DNA from 3 places in the Thermomonospora sp. CIF 1 genome. Region 1 is predicted to be linked to each of the others. Evidence: predicted binding sites of a transcription regulator. Region 1 holds the regulator's gene; each other region holds the start of a gene.

Region 1 (3,273 bases):
TCGGCCCCGGCGCACACAGCCACGTCGGCGGCACCCGCTGGTGGAACGTCAAGCATCCGGCCGCCTACGCCGCGCGGCTGGCCGGCGGGCGCAGCCCGGCGCACGCCCGCGAGGTCCTCACCGCCGCCGAACGCCGCCTCGAACGCATCATGCTGGAACTGCGGCTGGCCGAGGGGTGCCCCGCCGAGCTGCTGGAGGACGCGGCGGTGCGGCGGGCCATCGCCGACGGCCTGGTGGAGGAGGAGCCCTACTTCGGCCGGGGCCGCGCGGTGCTGACCCTGCGCGGCCGGCTGCTCGCCGACGCCGTCGTCCGAGACCTCACCTGACGAGGGCCCCGCCGGGTTCTTCGGCGCCGTTGCGGTTCCGGCGGCGGCCCTCCCACAGGCGGCTCAGGAGGGGTCGGGAGCGGTGACGAAGTCGATGAGCTCCTCCACGCGTCCCAGCAGCTGCGGCTCCAGATCGGCATAAGAGTTCACCGCGCCGAGGATCCGCCGCCAGGCCGCCCCCACGTCGGGAGGCCAGCCCAGCGCCGCCAGCACGCCCTCCTTCCAGGGCACGCCGGGCGGAACCTGCGGCCAGGCCCCGATACGCAGTACGGCGGGCTTGACGGCCTGCCAGATGTCCACGAAGGGATGCCCGGTGACCAGCACGTACGGCGAGGACACCTGAGCGGCGATCCGGCTCTCCTTGGACCCTTCGACCAGGTGGTCCACCAGCACGCCCAGCCGCCGGCCCGGACCGGGGCCGAACTCGGCCACCACCGCCGGAAGGTCGTCGACGCCCTCCAGGTACTCCACCACGACCCCCTCCACGCGCAGGTCGTGGCCCCAGATCTTTTCCACCAGCTCCGCATCGTGCACGCCCTCGACGTAGATGCGGCTCTCGCGGGCCACGCGGGCGCGCAGACCGGGCACCGCGATCGACCCGGAGGCCGAGCGGAGCGGGCCCGCGGCGGGCCGGCGCGGCCGCACCAGCGTCACCGGCCTGCCCTCCAGCAGGAAGCCGGCCTCGGTGAGCGGAAAGACGCGGCGGTTGCCGAACCGGTCCTCCAGCGTCACCCCGTGCTTGTCGCAGGCCACCACGGCGCCGCAGAATCCGCTGTCGGCGTCCTCCACCACCAGGTCCCGCTCGGCCGCCACCCGGGGGATCGGCTTTTTACGGGACCACCGCCGGTGGTCGGCCAGCACATCATCGCCATAATCCTTGCTGCGCACGGACCGGACTCTAACGACGCGGCCGGTGCAGAGACTCCGGACGGCGCGTTCCCCCCGGCCGGTGGGCGTGGCGGCAAAGGATACCCTGCCGGGACCTCCGACCTCGCCCGAATCGCCGTAGACTTGGCACTCGGGGGGAAGGAGTGCCAGTATGCGGGCCGCAAGGAGGTGACCACGTGCTCGACGACCGCAAACTTGCGGTGCTCCGCGCCATCGTCGAGGACTACGTGTCCACCAACGAGCCGGTGGGCTCCAAGGCGCTGGCCGAACGGCATGCGCTGGGCGTCTCTCCGGCGACGATCCGTAACGACATGGCGGTGCTGGAGGAGCAGGGGTACATCACCCAGCCGCACACCAGCGCCGGCCGGGTGCCCACCGACAAGGGCTACCGGCTGTTCGTGGACCGGCTGTCGACGATCAAGCCGCTGTCGGCGGCCGAACGCCGCGCCATCGAGACCTTCCTCAACGGCGCCTACGACCTCGACGACGTGGTCAGCCGCACCGTCCGGCTGCTGGCCCAGCTCACCCGGCAGGTCGCGGTGGTGCAGTACCCCTCCCTGTCGCGCTCGTCGGTGCGCCATGTGGAGCTGGTGCCGGTCGCCGAGCGGCGGCTGCTGCTGGTGCTGATCACCAACACCGGGCGGGTCGAGCAGCGGGTGGTGGAGACCCCCGGCGCGGTCTGCGAGGAGTCGGTGTCGCGGCTGCGCACCCTGCTCAACAGCTGCCTGGACGGCTGCCTGCTGGCGGACGCGCCGACCGCGGTGGCCGACCTGCCCGAGCAGGTCGCCCCCGACGACCGGCAGGTGGCCGCCACCGTGCTGTCGGTGCTGCTGGAGACCCTGGTCGAAAAGCACGAGGAGAAGGTCGTCTTCGCCGGCACCGCCAATTTGGCCAACGTCGACTTCGCCCAGAGCCTGCGCGAGGTGCTGGAGGCCCTGGAAGAGCAAGTGGTGCTGATGCGGTTGCTCGGCGAGGTCGGGGATTCGTCTAGTCTGACGGTGCGGATCGGCAAGGAGAATCCGCACGAGAGTCTTCGGTCGACCTCCGTGGTCGCCGCCGGCTACGGCGTCGGCGACCGGCCCCTGGCGCGGCTGGGCGTGCTCGGGCCGACGCGGATGGACTACCCCAGCACGATGGGAGCGGTGCGGGCAGTGGCACGTTACGTCGGACAAGTCCTCGCGGGGTCGTAAGTGGCACGCGACTATTACGCGATCCTTGGGGTGCGCCGCGACGCGAGCCAGGACGAGATCAAGAAGGCCTACCGGCGGCTCGCGCGGGAACTCCACCCGGATGTCAATCCGGACCCGGAGACCCAGGAACGCTTCAAGGAGATCACCCAGGCCTACGAGGTGCTCTCCGACCCGAAGAAGCGGGAGATGTACGACCTGGGCGCGGACCCGTTCGCGCCCGGCGGCGGCGCCGGTGCCGGGTTCGGCGCGGCCGGTTTCCCGTTCAGCGACATCATGGACGCCTTCTTCGGCACGGCGACCTCGCGGGGCCCGCGCAGCCGGGCCCGGCGGGGCCGCAACGCCACGCTGCGGGTGGAGCTGGACCTGGCCGAGACCGCCTTCGGCACCACCCGCGAGCTGGCCATCGACACCGCCGTGGTGTGCAACGTGTGCTCGGGGGCCGGCACCGCCCCCGGCACCCACCCGGAGACCTGCGAGACCTGCCTGGGACGGGGCGAGGTGCAGCAGGTCACCCGCTCCTTCCTGGGCCAGGTGATGACGTCGCGGCCGTGCCCGCACTGCGGCGGCTACGGCAGCGTCATCCGCCAGCCCTGCCCCGAGTGCTCCGGCGACGGCCGGGTGCGCACCCGGCGCACCATCAAGGTGCGGATCCCGGCCGGGGTGGAGAGCGGCACCCACATTCAGCTCGCCGGGGAGGGCGAGGTCGGCCCGGGCGGCGGCCCGGCCGGCGACCTGTTCTTGGAGATCGTCGAACGCCCGCACCCGATCTTCGAGCGGGAGGGCGACGATCTGCACTGCACCGTGCAGATCCCGATGACGGCGGCGGCGCTGGGCACCCAGGTCGCCATCGAGACCCTGGACGGCACCGA
Region 2 (3,273 bases), on a different contig from region 1:
CCGGGGACGATGCCCTCCTCCACGGCGGCCTGGGCGTTGCGGACGGCGTCCTCGATGCGGTGCTTGCGCTCCTTCAGCTCCACCTCGGTGGCCGCACCGGCCCGGATCACCGCCACGCCGCCGCGCAGCTTGGCCAGCCGCTCCTGCAGCTTCTCCCGGTCGTAGTCGGAGTCGGTGTTCTCGATCTCGGTGCGGATCTGGTTGATCCGGCCCTCGATCTCGGCGGCGTCACCGGCGCCGTCCACGATGGTGGTCTCGTCCTTGGTCACCACGACCTTGCGGGCCTTGCCCAGCATGTCGAGGGTGGTGTTCTCCACCTTCAGGCCGATCTCCTCGGAGATGACCTGGCCGCCGGTCAGGGTGGCGATGTCGCCCAGCATGGCCTTGCGGCGGTCACCGAAGCCGGGGGCCTTGACCGCGATGGACTTGAAGATGCCGCGGATCTTGTTGACCACCAGGGTGGCCAGGGCCTCGCCCTCGACGTCCTCGGCGATGATCAGCAGCGGCTTGCCGGCCTGCATCACGGCCTCCAGGACCGGCAGCAGGTCCTTGTTGGCCGAGACCTTGCCCTGGACGATCAGGATGTAGGGGTCGTCGAGGACGGCCTCCATCCGCTCGGGGTCGGTGACGAAGTAGGGCGAGATGTAGCCCTTGTCGAAGCGCATACCCTCGGTCAGCTCCAGCTCCAGACCGAAGGTGTTGCTCTCCTCAACGGTGATCACACCGTCCTTGGTCACCTTGTCCATCGCCTCGGCGATGATCTCCCCGATCCGGGTGTCACCGGCCGAGATCGAGGCGGTCGAAGCGATCTGCTCCTTGGTCTCCACATCCTTGGCCAGCTTGGACAGCTCCTCGCTGACCCGCTCCACCGCCGCCTCGATACCGCGCTTGAGCGCCATCGGGTTCGCCCCGGCGGCCACGTTCCGCAGACCCTCACGCACCAGCGCCTGCGCCAGCACGGTGGCCGTGGTGGTGCCGTCACCGGCCACATCGTCGGTCTTCTTGGCGACCTCCTTGACCAGCTCGGCGCCGATCTTCTCCCAGGGGTCCTCCAGCTCGATCTCCTTGGCGATCGACACGCCGTCGTTGGTGATCGTGGGAGCGCCCCACTTCTTCTCCAGCACCACGTTGCGGCCCTTGGGACCCAGCGTCACCTTGACCGCGTCGGCAAGCTGGTTCATCCCGCGCTCAAGACCCCGGCGGGCCTCCTCGTCGAACGCGATCATCTTTGCAGCCATAGGCTCCAGTCCTCCCGGAACGAGGTGGCTATCACGGATCGAGCCGACGCCCGCGACGGACGACCCACCCGACGGCACCCCTTCAGCCGCCGGAGTGAGGCCTCATCGCCCCGACCCCTAGACTGTGGGATTGTCACTCTCCACAGTAGAGTGCCAACCGTTTTTTAGCACTCTACCCTGCCGAGTGCAAGCGATGGACCCGCCTCCGACGAAGTGTTCACCAGCCCGTCGGCACCCGCTCTGACCTGCGAAAACATCGCCGATCCCGGACCTGGCCGAGCGCCGGGCCGCCGGGGCGGGCGGCGCGTCGCGGGCTCTCGTCCATGATCGTCGAGAGGGCGCCTGCGAGCCGAAGTCCGTGCTGCGAAGTTCTGCCCCGCTCGCGGCCTTTCAATCACCGGTCTTTTTCAGGCGCATGGTCCAAGGTGCCGGGGACGGGAGCCCGGGGTGTCCGCCGCCGGCTGCGACGTCTCCGTCTGGGGCTGTGAAGCCGGCGTGTTGAACGCAGCCGCCCGGAGCATCCGGCGGGAGACCGGCGTCGATGCCTCGGCCGGCTCGCGGCCCGTCCGTCCGCATCGTCTGGACGGGCCTTGGGTCACGGAGGGAAGCCGCGCAGGGAGGCGGCCGGCGGCCGGGCGATGCCCGCGCTCACAGAGTGCGGACCGATTCGGCCTGCGGGCCGCGCTCGCTGTGGGCGATCTCGAATTCGACGCGTTGACCCTGCTCAAGGGTGCGGTAGCCGTCCATGAGGATCGCGGAGTAGTGGACGAAGACGTCCCTGCCGCCGTCGACCGCGATGAAGCCGTAGCCCTTTTCGGCGTTGAACCACTTGACGGTGCCTTGCGCCATGCCAACCCTGTCGCCGCGCCCGCGGCCGCTGCGGGACGCGGGGGTCTTTCTCCGGTCCCGCCCCTGTCACCGCGGAACCGGGGTGATGATTCGGGAGCGACCCTATCGACGTGACACCGGTTGTGGGAGGCTGTGGGACGGCCGGTTATGGTCACCGGGAATATTACGCAGTCGCAGGGGCGGCGGACGGGGAAACGAAAATCCCGCCGGAACAATCCCGAACATCCCCTGATCGGCCGTAGCGCCCGCCCCGTCCGATAAGAACCGAAAAGTCGGTCAAGAGGGGTGGGGAGAAACAAAAGAGCGGGATGCCCGAGCGGGCATCCCGCATGATGCCGGGTCAGCCTCCGGCGACGGCCGGGATGATGGAGACCAGGGTGCCGTCGGGGGTGGCGGTGTCCAGGCCGTCGGCGAATCGGACGTCCTCGTCGCCGACATAGACGTTGACGAAGCGGCGGATCTTGCCGTTGTCGTCCAGGACGCGGGCGGCGATTCCGCTGTAGTTGGCGTCGAGGTCGGCGATGACCTCCCGCAGGGTGGCGCCGGTGGCCTTGACCTCGGCCTCGCCGCCGGTGTAGGTGCGCAGGATCGTCGGAATGCGTACGGAAACCGTGCTCATGGGCGTCTTTCCACTCGAAAGTTCGGGACTGCGGTGACCGGACCGGGGAGGGCTCAGGCCAGGCCGGAGGCGCGGAAGTCCTCCAGGGTGGGGGCGATCTCGGCGGACGGGCGGGCCACCGGCGCCACGGCGTCCAGGGTCTTCAGCCCGTCGCCGGAGTTGATGATGACGGTCTCGGCCTCGGGGTCCAGCGCCCCGGAGGCGATGAGTTTGCGCAGGCAGGCCACGGTGACGCCGCCGGCGGTCTCGGCGAAGATCCCCTCGGTGGCGGCCAGCAGCCGGATGCCTTCGACGACCTCGGGGTCGGAGACGTCCTCGACCGCGCCGCCGGTGCGGCGCACCACGTCCAGGACGTACGGGCCGTCGGCGGGGTTGCCGATGGCCAGCGACTTGGCGATGGTGTCGGGCTTGACCGGGCGGACCACGTCGTGGCCGGCCTTGAAGGCGGCGGCGACCGGGGAGCAGCCGGTGGCCTGGGCGCCGAAGACCTTGTACGGCTTGTCCTCCACCAGGCCCAGCTTGATGAACTCCTGGAAGGCCTTGTCGATCTTGGTGAGCTGGGAGCCG
Region 3 (3,273 bases), on a different contig from region 1:
GGCGGCCTGACCACCAGCTGGCGCCACGTCAAACCCGCCGTCCCGGTGGCGCTGGCGCTGGCGACCGTGGGGATCGGCGTCAGCATCGCGGTGGTGGGGGTGGCCGCGCACTGGCTGCTGGGGCTGGACTGGCGGCTGGCGTTCCTGCTGGGCACGGTGCTGGCGCCCACGGACGCGGCGGCGGTGTTCTCGGTGCTGCGGCGGCTGCCGATCCCGCACCGGCTGGCCGGGATCCTGGAGGCCGAGTCCGGCTTCAACGACGCCCCCGTCATCCTCATCGTCGTGCTGCTGAGCACCACCGACGCGCACGGGCCCGGGCCGTGGCTGGTGGTCCCGCTGATGGCCTACGAGCTGGCGGCCGGGGCCGCGGTGGGACTGGTGACGGCCTGGCTGGGGATCTTCGCGCTGCGGCGGGCCGCGCTGCCGGCCTCGGGCCTGTACCCGATCGCGGTGATGTCGCTGGCGGTCGGCTCCTATGGGGCGGCCACGCTGATCCACTCCAGCGGCTTCATGGCCTGCTACCTGTGCGCCCTGGCGCTGGGGAACGCCCGGCTGCCGCACCGGCCGGCCACCCGCGGTTTCGCCGAGGGCATCGCGTGGCTGGCGCAGATCGGGCTGTTCGTGATGCTGGGGCTGGTGGCCGAGCCGTCGGATCTGCCCGCCCAGGTGATCCCGGCGCTGGTGGCCGGGTCGGTGCTGGTGCTGGTGGCCCGGCCGCTGTCGGTGTGGGCCTCCACGCTGGGCTTCGGGGTCTCCCGCAAGGAGCGGATCTTCCTGTCCTGGGCCGGGCTGCGCGGGGCGGTGCCGGTGGTGTTCGCCACCGTGCCGCTGTCAGAGGGGGTGCCCGGCGCCGACCGGCTGTTCGCGCTGGTCTTCGTGATCGTGGTGGTCTTCACCCTGCTGCAGGCCCCCACCCTGCCGCCGGTGGCCCGCGCGCTGCGCATCTCCGCCGAGGGCGAGGCCCAGGACCTGGACGTCGAGGCCGCCCCCCTGGAGCAGTTGCAGGCCGATCTGCTGCAGGTCCGCATCCCGGAGGACTCGGCGCTCAGCGGGGTGGAGATCTTCGAGCTGCGGCTGCCCGCCAAGGCGTCCATCACCCTCATCGTGCGCGACGGCCGCAGTTTCGTCCCCGGGCCGACCACCGTGCTGCGCGGCGGGGACGTGCTGCTGGTCGTGGCCACCGCCGATGTGCGCGAGGCCACCGAACGGCGGCTGCGGGCCGTCAGCCGCCGCGGCAAGCTGGCCGGATGGTTCGGCGAAAAAGGTGACTGACATCACATTTCCGGTGGCGCGGGTGCGGCCGCCGCATGCCGGACGCAGGGAGCGGGCCGGATCTCAGCGTCCGGCCGGTTGCGGCCCGTCGCCCTTGCGGACGGGGGCACGCAGGTCCCCCTCCCCCCGCATCGGAGCGGGTTTCTCCTGGTCAGGCGGCCCTCATGGGCGCTGTGGCGGAAGCGCCCCTTCGGCGGAGGGCAGCCGGGCCGATGGGATGTGCGGGGTTGCGTGAGCAGTACTATTAGCAGTCGTGTCATGAGAGTGCCAGTCTGCGGATCTTCCGCGGGCTGTGGCGGCAAGGAGGAGACCCGTGCCGACGTATGAGTACGTGTGCACCGACTGCAGCGAGCGCCTCGAGGTCGTGCAGAAGTTCAGCGACGACCCGCTGACCGAGTGCCCGTCGTGCAAGGGCCGGCTGCGCAAGGTCTTCTCCGCGGCCGGGATCATCTTCAAGGGCAGCGGTTTCTACCGGACCGACAGCCGCAGCGGCGGCGGCAAGTCGAGTTCCTCGTCCGCCAAGTCCGACTCTTCGAGCAAGTCCGACTCCTCGAGCAGCTCCGGCACGTCGTCCTCCTCCGACTCCGGCTCCAAGGTCGCCTGATCTCGTCCGTCCAGGTCCCCTGCGGGCGGACGGACGATCACCTCTGCCCGGCCGCTCGGGCCTTCCGGAACGGCATCGGCGCCACGCGCCCGCGGGCTTTCGGGGTCCGGTGCCGGCCGGACCGGCGGTCTTGGAACGCGAGGCTTGGGGTGCTCCTCCACCGCCGCCCGCCTCATCCGTCTTGGACGGCGACCGGAGGTCCTGAGGGCACGGCCGCAGGACACCCGGCCGCGGACGCCGCGCCGTGCTTTTCCGTGCCCTCGTCTCACAGCCGAGACGAGCGCATCGCCATGGGCAACAATGCCGTGACATGAGGCGACGCCGAATTCATGGGTCCCGGCGTCCCAAGACCTGAAGCTACGCATGCGGAAAGGCCTGCTGCGGCCGTCCGGGCACGTTCATATAGGCCCCGGTGACGAAGAGGGTCACCGGGGCCTTGTGCATGCGCGTCCGCACGGGCTCAAGAGGCAAAGACCGCTGCATGCGGACGCTTCTTCTCCGTGCATCCCACTTCTTTCGAGGTGGGCTCTTGGAGGCCGAAAAATTCCTCAACAATGGGAGGCTCGCCTCATCCCGGCTCATGGGATTGATTCAGCATTTCGGCCTGCAGAAAAATCGGTAAGGCCTGGCGGTCGGAGCGAAGGCGGTCTCCTCCCCAGGGTGGACCGCCTCGCCGTCGTCTCCCTCCCGGGGCGCAGCCGCCATCCCCGTCTGCGGGACGATGCACACCCGTTCCCGCCGCCCGACCATCGACTCATGCGGCAGGTTCCCGGGCGGCGCGTTCCGCATGCCGGTGGAGTCCCCGGCACGGCCGAGGCGGACCGTGGGAGGGCGCCGGGTGAGGCGGCTCACCCCTCGCTTCTTCGAGATATTACTTGACATACCTCCGAAGCCGAGACAGTCTGCTGCCCATAGACACGACATATCTCAAATGGGGGACATCATGACCGCACCAGGTCAGACGCCGCCCCAGGGACGGTGGGCCCGGCTCGCCGCGCTGCCCGTCGGCGGCAGGGCGAAGTGGGCCGTGCTGGCCCTGTGGATCGTGCTGCTGGCGCTGGTCGGCCCGCTGGCGGGCCGGCTGTCGGAGGTGGAAAAGAACGACGCCGCCGCATGGCTGCCGGGCGGCGCCGAGTCCACCCAGGTCGTCGAGCTGCAAAAACGCTTCCGCGACGAGGAGATCTCGCTGGCGGTGATCGTCTATGAGCGACCCTCGGGGATCACCGCCGCCGACCACGCCAAGGCGCAGGCCGACCTGGGGCCGCTGAGCCGGCTGCCGGGCGCGCGGCAGCCCCAAGGCCCCATCCCCGCCAAGGACGGCAAGGCGCTGCAGACCCTCCTCCCGCTGGAGGACGCCGACCAGGTCAAGGCCGTCGAAGAGGCCCGGGAACTGGTCA

The links. The regulator HrcA, encoded in region 1, represses chaperone genes, less so after heat shock. The targets are predictions, from matches to a motif close to TTGGCACTCTCNNNNNGAGAGTGCCAA.
Region 2: a site for HrcA is predicted at 1,369-1,395, ahead of groL (chaperonin GroEL). Genes of this name have one in related genera too.
Region 3: a site for HrcA is predicted at 1,517-1,543, ahead of BUE48_RS04500 (FmdB family zinc ribbon protein). Genes of this name have one in related genera too.

The regions. Positions count from the first base shown of each region.
Region 1 covers NZ_MOYN02000022.1:59,502-62,774, reverse strand. The annotation lists gene hemW (radical SAM family heme chaperone HemW) at 1-326, shown strand, start outside; gene BUE48_RS16180 (DUF3097 domain-containing protein) at 390-1,214, opposite strand; gene hrcA (heat-inducible transcriptional repressor HrcA) at 1,391-2,404, shown strand; gene dnaJ (molecular chaperone DnaJ) at 2,405-3,273, shown strand, end outside.
Region 2 covers NZ_MOYN02000007.1:268,629-271,901, reverse strand. The annotation lists gene groL (chaperonin GroEL) at 1-1,238, opposite strand, end outside; gene BUE48_RS03970 (cold-shock protein) at 1,887-2,087, opposite strand; gene BUE48_RS03965 (MoaD/ThiS family protein) at 2,428-2,706, opposite strand; gene thrC (threonine synthase) at 2,760-3,273, opposite strand, start outside.
Region 3 covers NZ_MOYN02000008.1:13,166-16,438, reverse strand. The annotation lists gene BUE48_RS04505 (potassium/proton antiporter) at 1-1,272, shown strand, start outside; gene BUE48_RS04500 (FmdB family zinc ribbon protein) at 1,586-1,876, shown strand; gene BUE48_RS04495 (MMPL family transporter) at 2,820-3,273, shown strand, end outside.